2 regions of the Bacillus basilensis genome follow, and region 2 is predicted to be linked to the other one. Evidence: a T-box and tRNA genes for the amino acid it is inferred to sense, from the RefSeq annotation. Region 2 holds a T-box; the other holds one or more tRNA genes.

Region 1 (7,499 bases), on a different contig from region 2:
TCGTTTCTAAAATATTACCGTTTTTATCTGTAATATTTTTCACTTCTGCTTTCGTACCGTGCAGGCTATCTTCATATTGCTGCTCAAGATAACTTTTCCCTACGCGGTCATTTCGATTATAATCACGAACAAGATAGTAATCTAAACGCTCTTTCGGTAAGCCTTCATCAGAAGTTGTTACACCACCAAGTACACTTCGGAACAAATCACCATCATATGCATATTTTCGTTCCCAATCGACACTTGTATCTACTCCTGGCAATTCCGCTAACTTTTCACTAATAATCGCATATTCTTCATCTGTTGCATCCTTCTTAATGACTTGTGGTGTCATTGCATATCCGCCGTCCATTTTGCTTTTAATCGCTAATATTTCTAAATCTTTTGCGGATAATTGATTCACTTCTTCTTCTGTCACGCGATTTCGTTGACGCTCATCTAATTCTTTATCGTCAATTTTCTTATCTTTCAACTCTTGACGATCTTTATTCGTAATTTTTTCTTTGGCTTCCTCTTTATGAATAGCAAGCCAATAATCTTTTTTATCGCGATCTGTTAATTTATCTGTCGGTACTTCAATCAAATCTGCTAGCTTCTTCGCTGTTTCTAAACGAGCCTCTGCAGTTGATCCTTTCATTTTTGTAAATGTAATCGTACGAACAGCTGCATTATCTACTACAGGTCGCCCATAACGGTCAAATATTTTTCCACGTGGTACAGGATTACTTATCGTCGAGTTCTCTTTCCTCTCCACTTCATTCTTGTATTCCTCACCGCGAACAATTTGTACATATCCAAGTCTTACAATAACCGCGGAGAACATTAAAAACACGCAGAAAAACAGCACGTTTAACCGAAAAGGAACGTGAGTCTTTTTCTTTTGTTGTTTCTGCTTCTTGCTCATACAAACCCCCTCTACCAACAGCTATGTAATGTGAAAGGGACACCCTCGTACAGGTGTCCTCACTGCTGTCTTACATCTTTTTCTATTCTAGCATAAAACAAACCAGAAGTTAACCTTCTGGTTCAGTTTGGTTCTGCGTGGTTCCTTGCGCTACAACACTTGTTTTCCCCGCATTTCCCTTATCATATTTGACATTTTTAACTGCAAAATAAATAAGAAAATGTCCAGCACCTAAAATACATAGTAAAAAAGGTAAACTCTTTTCAGGCGGAAAGAATAATACAGCACATAAAAAACTTAATACTGAACACATTCTTCCAGCATTTAACCATAATTCTCGGACAACTACATACTCTACACGCCACTCTCTCGCATTTTTCGCTCTACCAATTACATCATATGTCATCGATCCATACGGAACGAGTAAAATAGGGTATGCAATCGCAATGCATGCTGCATAAATAAGTAATTTTGTGTATGTAACATTAAATATAACTAAAAATACAACCGCATATAAAATAATGCCTCCAAGTAAAATTGCTTTTTTTCGCCACTCTTTCTTTAACATACGAGCGACTAGGTAGTAACATACAAATGATACAGCAGAATTTACCAAGCTATATTTTCCTAATGCGAGCTCACTATCGGTTGCTAAGTACACGTATACTGAAATAACAAAAATAAATGTTCCCTCTCTCAATCCTTGGAAAAAATGAGCACGTGTAATTCTTCCCCAATTTTTATCAATTCGTCGCTCTTTCAAAACTTGCTTGATCTCATAGCTACCTTCACATTCTCTCTTAGATAAAAAAAAGCTTAAAACAACAGCGATTGCAAATAGCACTAATGAAAGAAAGAATATGACCGTATAGCCACTCCATTTTTCCATACGTGAAATTGTGTATCCAGCTGCTATCGGTCCAATCATGCCAGAGAAGGATGTAAGAAGTCCAAGAAACCCGTTAAAGAAATCTCTTGTTTCTGGTTCTGTAATCTCAAATGTTAATAAGTTAAACGCGAGCCAGTAAAAACCATATCCAACTCCTAAAAGAGCCCCCATTAATAAAATATAGTGAGAAGCGCTTTTTCCCGCTACTAAAACAACGATAAAAAAAATCGCTAACGTTCCTACGCCTATTCTTAACAAGATTGAGCGATCAATACGCTTCGCTAATTTCCCACCTATAAGAAATGTGAGAGGCTGTAATACAACGCTGGCCAAATTATACAAGCCAAGATTCACATAATTTTGTGTTTGTTTCCATAAATAAATGTTAACAAACGTATTCGATAAAGAAATTGCGAGCGTGTATAAACCTCCAATAAGGAGCAATAACACTAAATCCCGATTCACTTCAACGTCACCAATTATATGTTTCCACTTCATACACAACTCTCCTTTACTTCATGTTCTAGTCTTCCAAAGACAAGCCCAATTATGTAAAAGGAAAGCATAGAAAAAAGCTAGGAGCACTCTCCTAGCTTTTTCTATCGTTATTACAATTATTTTGCTTCTTGGTAACGTTTTTCAGCAGCGTTCCAATCTACAACGTTCCAGAATGCACCGATGTAGTCTGGACGACGGTTTTGGTAATTTAAGTAGTAAGCATGTTCCCAAACATCTAAACCGATAACTGGAGTTTTACCTTCAGTTAGAGGAGAATCTTGGTTTGGCGTGCTTGTTACTTCTAACTCACCATTATTTACTACTAACCAAGCCCAACCAGAACCGAAGCGAGTTGCGCCAGCTTTTGCGAATTCTTCTTTGAAAGCATCGAAGCTACCGAATTTCGCTTCAATTGCAGTTGCAAGTTCACCTACTGGTTGTCCGCCGCCGTTTGGAGATAAGATTGTCCAGAAGAATGTGTGGTTAGCATGTCCACCACCATTGTTACGTACTGCTGTACGGATTGCTTCTGGTACTTCGTCTAAGTTTGCAACTAATTCTTCTACGCTTTTGTCAGCTAATTCTGCATGACCTTCTAAAGCAGCGTTTAAGTTTGTGATGTACGTGTTATGGTGTTTAGTATGATGGATGTTCATTGTTTCTTTGTCAAAGTGAGGCTCTAAAGCATCATACGCATAAGGTAAATTTGGTAATTCGTGTTTTGCCATTGTTATATTCCTCCCAGTTTATGTATTGCCACTTAAGTGACATACAACTTCATTCTACCCTAATTGCCATAGGGTGCAAACAAATAAATCACATTGTCTTGCTATCATTAAAGTAGCAAAATTCCCACTTCTTTTCAATTAAAATGCTCATATATTTCATAAAAAAAGCTCCCTTCTACAAGGAAGCTTCCTGCTGACATAATAAACATGTGAAATGGATATGGACCCTGTAGGACTCGAACCTACGACCGGACGGTTATGAGCCGTCTGCTCTAACCAGCTGAGCTAAGGGTCCACAATTATGTATGTAACAATACTTCAAATAAAGGAATTCCTATCGGATATATCCTTTAAGAAATGTAAGATAAATTTACCATATAGAAAAGAAAAGTGTCAATTGTATTTTTCTCATTTAAAAGAAGAAAATTAATAAAAGAAATTTAGTTATCTCCACTATATGTAAATATAATATATCTTGAGATTCCCTAGATTCCTACGTTACAATGATTTTATACATACATAAAGGAAGTGAATCTATGTCCATATTTACCCAATTAGCCAAAAGCGTATATTCGCCTAAAGATATGGCGCTATTCCGTTTTCAAAAAATCGGAAAAACCATTTTGTATATTATGCTACTTTGTCTAATCACTACTATCCCAAGAACATTCTTTTATGGTAGCTTTATCCAAGATAGTGTTACCATGGTAAATCAAGCAATTGAAAAAGATTTACCTGATTTTAAAATCGAAAATGGTGAACTAAAAGCTGATATTGAACAACCTATTCAAAAAGAAGAGGGAGATGCTCTTTTCGTATTTGATCCAAATACAACAGATATCGAAAAATATCAAAATAAAACTGGTTTATTTATTTTAAAAGATAAAGTAGTTTCTATAGGAAATGGTCAAACCCAAACATACTCCTATAATGATTTATTAGGGACATCTCTTGAGAAAAAGGATTTGCAAGATTTCATTTCTGTATTCGATAGTATTTATCCAATTTTACTAGCCGTTATCGGCGTGTTAGTATACCTATTCCAATTGTTTATTACTTTCTTAGGAATTACTTTACTTGCGTTTATAGGTTCTGCTATGAGTGGTCAACGTAAATTATCTTATAAGCAAGTATGGACGTTAACTGCTTACAGCTACACAATTCCAACAATCTTCTTTATGATTATGGATTTATTCAAAATCGTTGTACCTGGTTCAACATTCATTTATATCGCAGTTGTTTTAATTGTTCTATACTTAACGATTAAAGAAGTTCCAAAACCGAAAGAAAAATAAGACCGAAAAAAATGCCTAAATAGGCATTTTTTTTTTGGACAAGCATATATTCCTAGCAAAGGAGTGAAGAATATGAAGAGATTAGGTATATTCTTATTCGTGCTTGTTCTTGGTTATATATTTTATTACGATATAAAAATCGGCACTTTACCGATGTTAAGTTCATATAAAAAAACAAATGCAGCCCAAACGATAAAACAAGAAAATACAGATACAAAACAAAATAAAGAGAACAAAGCAGAAAAAGAAACAAATGTAACTTATAAAACAATTGAAGTTAAAACAGGTGAAACAGTTCTTTCTATCACCGAACAAATTAACAAGAAAAAAATCCCTTCTATTGAAAAGGTAATTGATGACTTTAAAGAACTAAACAAAAGTACATCTGCTACAAAAATACAAATTGGAAAGTCTTATAAATTCCCTTTATATCAATAAGCAATCACTTAATCCTTGTCAATTACATAAAGGCGCTGATACAATAGTAAAAGTGAAACCGAGCACTTCCGGTTTCTGTAGCCCTGTATCACGTATACTATCATTGATATAAGGGACTAAATAAGAAACTTCTTTTATAAGGAGAGCGATCTATTCGTGAATGAAATGACTCATCGTACAAAAACACGTCCAGTTAAAGTCGGTAATTTAACAATTGGCGGTAATAATGAATTAATTATACAAAGTATGACAACAACAAAAACACATGATGTTGAAGCAACAGTTGCTGAAATTAAACGTTTAGAAGAAGCTGGCTGTCAAGTCGTGCGTGTTGCTGTTCCAGACGAACGCGCAGCAAATGCTATTGCTGATATTAAAAAACAAATCAACATTCCACTTGTTGCTGATATTCATTTTGATTATCGCCTTGCTTTAAAAGCAATTGAAGGCGGCATTGATAAAGTACGTATCAATCCAGGTAACATTGGTCGTCGCCATAAAGTAGAAGCTGTTGTAAATGCAGCAAAAGAACGCGGTATTCCAATCCGTATCGGTGTAAACGCAGGTTCATTAGAGCGTCACATTTTAGAAAAATACGGATACCCAACTGCAGATGGTATGGTTGAGAGCGCCTTACATCATATTAAAATTTTAGAGGACTTAGATTTCCACGATATTATCGTATCTATGAAAGCCTCTGATGTTAACTTAGCAATTGAAGCATACGAAAAAGCTGCACGTGCTTTTGATTATCCATTACATTTAGGTATTACAGAATCTGGAACTTTATTTGCTGGAACTGTAAAAAGTGCCGCTGGTCTTGGAGCAATCTTAAATAAGGGTATCGGAAATACATTACGTATTTCATTAAGTGCTGACCCAGTTGAAGAAGTAAAAGTTGCGCGTGAACTATTAAAGTCATTCGGCCTTGCATCTAATGCAGCAACACTTATTTCTTGTCCAACTTGTGGTCGTATTGAAATTGATTTAATTAGCATTGCCAACGAGGTGGAAGAATACATCTCTACACTGCAAGTACCAATTAAAGTTGCAGTACTTGGCTGCGCTGTAAATGGTCCTGGTGAAGCTCGTGAAGCTGATATCGGTATTGCTGGCGCACGCGGAGAAGGTCTATTATTCCGCAAAGGGCAAGTTGTTCGTAAAGTACCAGAAGAAATAATGGTAGAAGAACTGAAAAAAGAAATCGACGTAATTGCTGCTGAAATGGCTGCTGAACGAGAAAAAGAAAAAGAAGCACAAGAACAATAAAAAAAAGGTTGCTCACAATATTGGTGAGCAACCTTTTTTCTACGTAAAAAAGCTCGTCAGTTATATAACTGACGAGCTTTTACTTTGCACATTTTGGACAACGGCCGTATATTTCAAACTTGTGACCTGTTACTTCATAACCGTTAAAATCTTTATTCATAAAATCCATCGGGCAGGAAGTGATTTCTTTCGTTCCCCCGCAATCTAAACAAATAAAATGATGATGATGTTCCATAATAGAGCATGTAAAACGAAAATGTTTTTCACCATTTAATTCTGTTTGTTCTAAAACACCAATTTCAGCAAACACCGTTAAGTTACGATAAATTGTATCAAAGCTAAGACCTGGATAATCATCCTTCATATGCTCTAAAACGTCTTTCGCCGTTAAATAACGATTGTGAGCTGCAAATAACCTGAGCATTTCTTCCCTTTTCCCAGTATGTTTGTATCCTTTATCTTTCATTAGGCGTAAAGCTTCTGTTAGATTCATATCTATCCCTACTTTATGCAGTTTTTTTCTTCTTCCATAAAATCGCACCAATTAAAATAAGAACTGCTATCATAACAATTGTACCACCTGGTGCTAGATCAAGTTGATACGAAGCAAACATTCCACCAATTACTGCAATTTCACCAAATAAAATGGAAAAGAAAATTGTTTGTTTAAATCCATTAGCAATACGAATACTCGCTGCAACTGGTAACGTCATTAATGATGATACGAGAAGAACCCCTACTACACGCATTGATACTGCAATAACAAGCGCAACCAATATAATGAAAATAAAGTGAATCCACTTTGCACTCAAACCGGTTGATACAGCGTATTCCTCATCAAACGATAGTAAAAATAACTCTTTGTATAATAGAGTAATCGTTACAATAACAACAATTGCTACAATGCCGATGATTATTAAATCCGTACTTGTTACAGCACTTACACTACCAAATAAATAACTAAATAAATCTGTGTTAAATCCATTTGCAAGTGAAATAAAAATAACACCAATCCCCATTCCTGCTGAAAGAATAATCGGAATTGCTAATTCTTGATAATGTTTATATACAGTACGTAATTTTTCAATAAGTAACGCCCCACCAATAGAAAAAATCATCCCCATATATAACGGATTTAAAAATCCCCCTGTGAAAATTGTTTTTTCTAGTAGTAAACTTGCAGCAATACCCGATAATGTCACGTGACTTAATGCATCTGCAATAAGTGACATACGGCGAATGACAACAAATACACCGATAAGCGGTGCAACAAGTCCTATTAAAATCCCTGCATATAAAGAGTTACGTAAAAAGTCATATTGTAAAAAATCTTGTATCATTATATCCTCCCGTGATGCTCATGCTCGTGTTTTAAACGATGAACATGATGTCCATATAAAACGGACATTTCTGCATCTTCTAACTCTCGGAACTTTTCTACATTTCCATGGAAATGTAGATGTTGGTTTAAGCATGCA
Region 2 (7,499 bases):
TGCACCAAACTTCTCTACTAAATCAACTGGATCTAGTGCATTCCCTTTACTTTTAGACATTTTCTGTCCTTCCTCATCTAGAACATGCCCTAGTGATAACACTCGTTTATACGGTACTTTTCCTGTATATAGTGCTGATACAGCTAATAAACTATAAAACCAGCCGCGTGTTTGATCAATTCCTTCTGCAATTACATCTGCTGGAAACTGTTCTTCAAATAACTCTTTATTTTCAAACGGATAATGATATTGCGCAAATGGCATGGAACCACTATCAAACCAAACATCAATTACTTCTGGTGTACGATTCATTGTACTTCCGCATTTTTCACAGCAAACTTGCACTTCATCTACATACGGCTTATGCAATTCTAAATCTTCCGGTGTTTCTTTCGTACTATGCTTTCTTAAATCAGCAATGCTTTTCGGTGCAAATTGATGATTGCAACTTTCACATTCCCAAACATTTAATGGTGTTCCCCAATATCTATTTCGGCTAATATTCCAGTCCACCATGTTTTCTAAAAACTTACCAAAGCGTCCATGTTTCATATGATCTGGATACCAAGTAACAGTATCGTTATTTTGTAAAAATGTTTCCTTAATTGCAGTCGTTCGGATTAACCAACTCTCTCCTGCATAATAAAGAAGCGGTGAATCACAACGCCAGCAATGCGGGTAACTATGTTCATACTTTTCTTTATGGTATAGTAAACCTTCCTTCGCTAAATAACGAACGATATCTACGTCACAATCTTTTACAAATTTACCTTTCAAAAATGGTACTGCTTCTGTATACTCACCTTTCTCATCTACAACATGTAAGAATGACAATCCTTCACTTTGAACGACTCTATAATCGTCTTCCCCATATGCTGGAGCGATATGAACAAGTCCAGTACCACTATCTGCCGTTACGAAATCTGCTCCGATTACACGGTAACCATTTGTAACTTCTTTCATTGGAAACGGTGCTGTATAAGAAGTATTTAATAATTCTTCCCCTTTATGAACAGATAGTACTTCATAGTTTTCTTTTAATACATCTTGTACACGTTCTTTCGCAACAATGTATACATGACCTTCTTGTTTCGCTTTAACGTATTCCATATTTGGATGTACAGCGAGTGCAACATTTGCTGGAAGTGTCCAAGGTGTTGTTGTCCAACCTAGGAAATATTCATTTTCACTACCTTTTACTTTAAACTTAACTGTTGCACTTAAATCTTTTACTGTTTTATACCCTTGTGCAACCTCATGTGAACTTAGTGAAGTTTGACAACTTGGGCAATATGGTGAAACTCTATGCCCTTTATACAATAATCCTTTTTCATGAATCGTCCCTAAAATATGCCATACACTTTCGATATATGGATTCTTTAACGTAACGTATGGATCATCCATATCTACCCAATAACCGATACTTTCAGTGAATTCACGCCACTGCTTCTCGTATGTGAATACACTCTCTTTACACTTCTTAATAAATGGCTCAATTCCATACTCTTCGATTTCATGTCTACCAGAAATACCGAGTTGCTTCTCAACACCTAATTCTACAGGCAAACCGTGTGTATCCCATCCCGCTTTTCTTAATACTTTATAACCAGCCATCGTTTTATATCTTGCTACTACATCTTTAATTGTTCGTCCAAGTGCATGACCTACATGCGGTAGTCCGTTCGCCGTTGGTGGTCCTTCATAAAACACAAAAGATTGTGCGCCTTCTCGATTCTGAATTGATTGCTCAAAAATGCTTTTCTCGTTCCACTGTTTACGAATACGTGTTTCTCTCCCTACAGCTGACTCTTTTACATCTACTTTCTTCATCTACAATCACTCCTTTGAATATTTTAAAGCACACAAAAAACCCGTCCCTATGAAGTAGGGACGGGTTTACCCGCGATACCACCCTAATTCTATTAGCTCTTCACTAATAGCACTTAGCAACGTACTATCATACGTGTTCTTTGTAACGGTAGACATCCGTCCGGGCTTACTCACTTTCAGCCTCGGCTCCTCGGAGATGATTTTCAAATAACGTCTGCACACCGGCTTTCAGCAATATACCGGCTCTCTGGGGAACAGTACACTATTTTACTCTTTCTCGTCTTCAGATTTGTATACTTTGTTAAAAGCTATTCTATTCCATCGGGCAATAAATTGTCAACTAATTCAAAATATATTTTTACTCTTTTTCCCTATTCGTATACAATTACTTTTCAAATTCTCGCAATGCTGCTAAGTTTTCATCATCCTCGATAAGTTCAGCGAAAAATCCTGACTCATCCTCACGAAGTACAATTTCAAGCTCTTCTTTCGCCTCTTCCATTCTGTTTAACTGTGCTAAATAACAAGCACGATCGTATCTTGCTAACAAATCACTCTCATCAATTGTTAATACTTCATTTGTTATTTTTTCTGCCTTTATCGTTTGTCCGGCACCATGATACGAAGATGCTAAAGAAAGAAGAATTGCAGTTTCATTTGGATGGTGTATAGAAGCATTTTTCAATACATGAATTGCCTCTTCAAACCTTTCTTGACTTTGATACATTTCTCCTAAAGTAAGAAACGCTCTACTTACAAACGGCGTTTGCTCCGTTAATTGTAAGGTAATCTTTTCTGCTTTTCTTACTTCCCCTGCTTTAAAGTAGACTTGTGCTTGCAGAAGAAGGGTATCATAATCATCTGGTAACTCTCGAACCATTTGCTTTGTTAATTCCGAAGCATCTCGTAACATATCTTCTTCCTCACACTCTATGAAAAGATTTACAAGTTGCTTCGCTACATCGTAATCCCATTTATGTTCTAACGATGTTTGCAATACATCTCTTGCCTCTTTATACATCGCCACATTCTCGTAAAATAGTGCAAATCGCTGCGCTGCCATACTATTTTTCGAATTTAACTTTAAGGAAATTTCATATAAATCAATGATTGTAGTAATAATCGAAATTTCTTTCGCACGGTTTTTCATACGATAAAAAGCTCTCGTAAATATGGATTTTTTCGGCTGTTCATTTTGTTGACGTTCAATCCATCTTTCTGTAACCGCAGATGCAGCATACATAAATGCCATACTTCTTTCTACTTTTTTCACTTTTAATGTATGAAGAAAATCTCGTATGTTAGACAATTTCTTATGTTGTTCTGTCGCTTTTACATATACATCAAATATACGTTCATTCTTTACATCTTTTTGTATCACTTTCATTGCAATTTCAATCGCTTTTGCATTTCTATTTTTCACTAATACTTTTGCATAATGATATAGAACTTCTGTATGCTCACCATCTACTTGTAGTGCTTCTTCAATCTGCGCTTGTTCTTTATCTATTTCATCCATCGCTCCATATACGTAGGCAATCGCATCTAATCGCCATATTTCAGGTACTTCGTCTGCTAATTGTTCCAGTTCAGTCAGTAACTCTTCCTGAAGATTCATCTCTACTGAAAGCTGTGCCAAATATTCCATATTAATATGCAGCGGCTCTTCTTTCATTGCCTGAACCATATGACTTTGTTCTTTAGAGCGGTTTTCTTCTTTTTCGTATATTTCTGCAAGCTGTAAATGTACACCTACGAAATTCCCATCAAGCTCTAAACATGTTTCATACGCTTGTTTTGCTTCCACCAATTGCCCTAATGCCATAAGTGTTTCACCAATTCGGTAATAAGGTAATGCTGTTGCCTTTTGTTCTATCGCCTGATTATATCTTTTCATCGCTTGGCCGTACTGCCCAATAGATTCATATAAAATACCTGTATAACAACCGAATTCACTTACTTCATTTCTTTCTTTGTGTAGCGTTCTTAAAAATGCTATCCCTCGTTGTACAAATACAGTTCCTTTAATTCGATTCACATATTCATCTAACGCACTTGCTACATTATATTCGCTCTGCTTTATACCACTCTCTAACTTAGACAACGCTACTTTAAACCCTTCTTCATTTCCACCAAGTTCAACCTCAGCATCCCATAAAACCATTCCCGCATTCATATGAAAATCTTGACTCTTTTCAATTTGTTTTTCAATACCGAGAATATATTCTTTTGCTTCCATGTATTGCTCTCTTGCCATATAAACTTGTGTAAGTCCGAAATGAGAATAAACATCCTCATCATTTTCTTCTAAAGCACGCTTATACAATACTTCTGCTTCTTCCAGACTATCATTTTGAAAGTGATAATCACCTAATTTTACGTATAGAGGTGCTTTATCATCACAATTCTCAATACCTTTTGATAAAATTTCTTTCGTACTTTCCTCATCCTTCAAATCAGATTCGTATATTTCCGAAAGTTTCGTATAAATGTAAGGTGCATTGCTATCCAAATGAATCGCTATTTTAAGCCCTTTTATCGCTAAATATAATTTCCCTAAATGATGCGCACATCTCGCTCGCTCATACCATACATGTGCTTCATTTTTATACTCTTTTAACAGATCGTTAAAGATTTCATACGCTTCTTCATATCTTTCTAAATCTATTAATATTAACCCGTGATTCGTTAAAGTGAATCTTTCTGGACTACGTTCTAAAGCAACTTGAGAAAACTGCAATGCCTTTTCAGATTGATCGATATACATATATGATAATGCGAGAAAACTCCAAGCAATCGGCTGATCTGCATCTAATTGTAATGAGGAACGAAAACTTGAAATTGCTTCTATATAACTTTCCTGTTCAAAAGCATATCTTCCGTTTATTAAATGATATAAAGCACGATTATTTTTCTTCTCAACACTCGCGAGCATTTGCCCTGCTTTTTCTAATTCTTGAAGGCGAATAAAGCACTGCGCACCATGTAATTTAACAAAATCTGAGTTCGGAAACCTCTCCATTAACTTTTCAATACAAGATAAAATAAACTTATTATCTACTTCAACATCTAAATGTTTAATCGTATATAACCACGTATTCGGATTATCACTCGTCTCTTTTAAAAACTGTACTAAGCTATGAATCCCATCTTTATCTTGTTCATCTAAATGATCCGTTAAAGAAAAAATGGATTTAAAATAATGATTTTCTTCTTCATTTAAAAATGATAATTGTTCCTTCTTTTCTTTCGGAACAAACGTAATCGCTAAACAACCTGTATAACGATATTTTTCTTGTAACTTACTATATTCCACAATAACTGGTTCTATAAAGTTCGGATCTTGAACATAAAAAGCTTGTAACGTATCATCATATCCAGCTAGCACTTGCACATGTGAAGCATGCTCAATATCTATACTTAATAAAACGGGAATCGCCTGATCTAGCAGTCTCTTATAATTTTCCACATTCCCTTTAAAATAACGATATTCATAACCTAATTCTTCTAAATAAGAAACAGTATCTGAAAACTTCGAGCCAGTCATATCAAAAATAAACTCTGCTATTTCATCTTGTGTACGTTTTTCTCCCCATAACTGCAACATCATTTCTAAACTTGTCGGCACACAATAATTATCCTTTTGTACAATTGGAACTATAGGTAAGTGAACCTTTTTTCCATCTGGATTTTTTTCTAAATTATGATATAAAGACTCTTTTAAACTTTTTTCTTCTTTTAATAACTGTTGTAAATCTACAAGTTTATTCATTTTGTAAAACGCTTCTGCACGTAAATGTACAAAATAAGCTTTATAAGCATGATAAGGGAGCTGATTATTTATATTATCTATTACCGCTAACATCTCTTCATACTTCTCTAAATCTAATAAATATTTTACCTTTTCAAAATGAAAATATGGTACTTGCGGGAACTTTACAATCGCATCATCAATTAGCTGTAATGCACGTTTTTGTTCTCCTTTATTCGCATATAACTGTGATAATAAATAGGTAGATAACTCTTCACAATCTTTATGCTGCATGCCAGCTATAAATTGTTCTTCTGCTTTCTCCCATTCACCTGTATGCATATAGACGTAGCCCCATTTATCAAATACAGCACGTGCACTGTACTCTTCTGCCTTTTTCATATAAAAAAGGGCTTCTTCATTTCGTTTCATTTCTAGCAAACATCGTACTAACGTAAAATATGTTTTCGCTAAAAGATCAACTTTTATTTCTTCTTTATTTACCTCTTCTAACGAATCTTTTAACAACTGTTCTACTTCAAGTATTTTCCGCTCATCGATTAACTCATCACAATATAAAGAGAGCGTTCTCATATTTGGGAATTTTTTATATGCATAGCGAATGAGGAATGAACTGTATTGGTGCATAAGCCCTTCATCAGTAAGACGTATTAATATATCAAACTCTTTATGTGAAGGAATATTAGCAAGCCAATTCTTCAAATAAGATAAAGTATTCTTTTCTTTTATATATGAAATTTCATTATTTATTTCCTGTAATCCATCTATAAATCTCTTGTCTTTCAAACAAGCATCTAACTGCTTAAAATCTAGCATGTATTCACCTCGAATATTTATTTAAACTGCTACTTGCTTAGATTTTACACATCATATAGTAGGTATTCAACTAAAATCACTTATAATGAGTGGTATTAATTAATATTATTCAAATTTATAACAAAATATAGTAAAAATGATTGTTTTTCTCTGTATTTTGTTTGATTATATGTAATAACGTAACATGTGGATCTTATCTTTCGAAAGGTGAACTCTGTACATAAAATTATATCGGCGATAATTCAAATATATCAGCGATTATATGTCGAATATCGACATTCAGCGACATTTTTCATCGTATTACTACCCTTTAACATACTATTTCACCAAATGTAATTTTCATATTCGGAGCGTATACTAAAGAGGAATGTAAATGATATGCTTTAAAAAATCGTAGTTCAGCTTCATATTGAGCTAGCGCATCATCATATGTTAATTCCCTGGCCATTAAACGTTCTATAAATTGCTGTTTATCTCCTGGATTGCCCGCTATTCCCTCTTCTTTTAAAGAATGATACAAATCGTTTTTATCTTTGTAATGTATATTAGCGTCTAAAAAATTCACTTTATCACTCACTCGACACTCAATATTTTTCACACCTAATTCACTTAAATACATCGGTATTTTCATGCCGATATTGCCATCTTTACCGTTTCTCTTCGTATCACATTCAAATAATTTTTGCAAAATACCTAGCTGAATAATTTCCGATTGCTCCTCCCCATCTAACACGTATGAAGACATATTTGAAATCCAATGTGGTTCAAAACAGATTATTTTTCCGCCCTTTTTAACTGAATGCATCATTTTTTGTAGCATCGTTTTTGGTGAACTCATATGTAACAAGAAAGCATGACAAATTGCCATATCGTATGTATTGTTCAATTCAATTTCTGTAGCATCTCCCTCAATAAATTCTGATTCATATGGGAGTAAACGAAACAACTCTCTCGCTTCCGCTATTAATGTTTTTCCACTATCAATGCCTGTATACTTGGATCCTTTTGGAAGTAATGGCATTAATATTAAGCCTAAATAACCATATCCACAACCGTAATCAACGATATGTACTGGCTTAGT

What was found. The T-box of region 2 lies ahead of ileS (isoleucine--tRNA ligase). A T-box ahead of a tRNA ligase gene usually reads a tRNA of that ligase, here a tRNA-Ile.
Region 1: it encodes a tRNA-Ile, which carries the amino acid that the T-box ahead of ileS (isoleucine--tRNA ligase) is inferred to sense. The anticodon was not compared.

Annotation. Positions count from the first base shown of each region.
Region 1 covers NZ_JBNTQO010000002.1:69,761-77,259, reverse strand. The annotation lists gene ACQVV1_RS03735 (peptidoglycan D,D-transpeptidase FtsI family protein) at 1-904, opposite strand, end outside; gene ACQVV1_RS03730 (MFS transporter) at 1,014-2,291, opposite strand; gene sodA (superoxide dismutase) at 2,408-3,019, opposite strand; tRNA gene ACQVV1_RS03720 (tRNA-Ile) at 3,241-3,314, opposite strand; gene ACQVV1_RS03715 (DUF1189 domain-containing protein) at 3,556-4,314, shown strand; gene ACQVV1_RS03710 (hypothetical protein) at 4,387-4,752, shown strand; gene ispG (flavodoxin-dependent (E)-4-hydroxy-3-methylbut-2-enyl-diphosphate synthase) at 4,918-6,021, shown strand; gene ACQVV1_RS03700 (Fur family transcriptional regulator) at 6,101-6,514, opposite strand; gene ACQVV1_RS03695 (metal ABC transporter permease) at 6,528-7,361, opposite strand; gene ACQVV1_RS03690 (metal ABC transporter ATP-binding protein) at 7,361-7,499, opposite strand, start outside.
Region 2 covers NZ_JBNTQO010000029.1:17,577-25,075, reverse strand. The annotation lists gene ileS (isoleucine--tRNA ligase) at 1-1,830, opposite strand, end outside; T-box leader at 1,884-2,123, opposite strand; gene ACQVV1_RS28470 (bacteriocin-processing peptidase family protein) at 2,216-6,418, opposite strand; gene ACQVV1_RS28465 (class I SAM-dependent methyltransferase) at 6,729-7,499, opposite strand, start outside.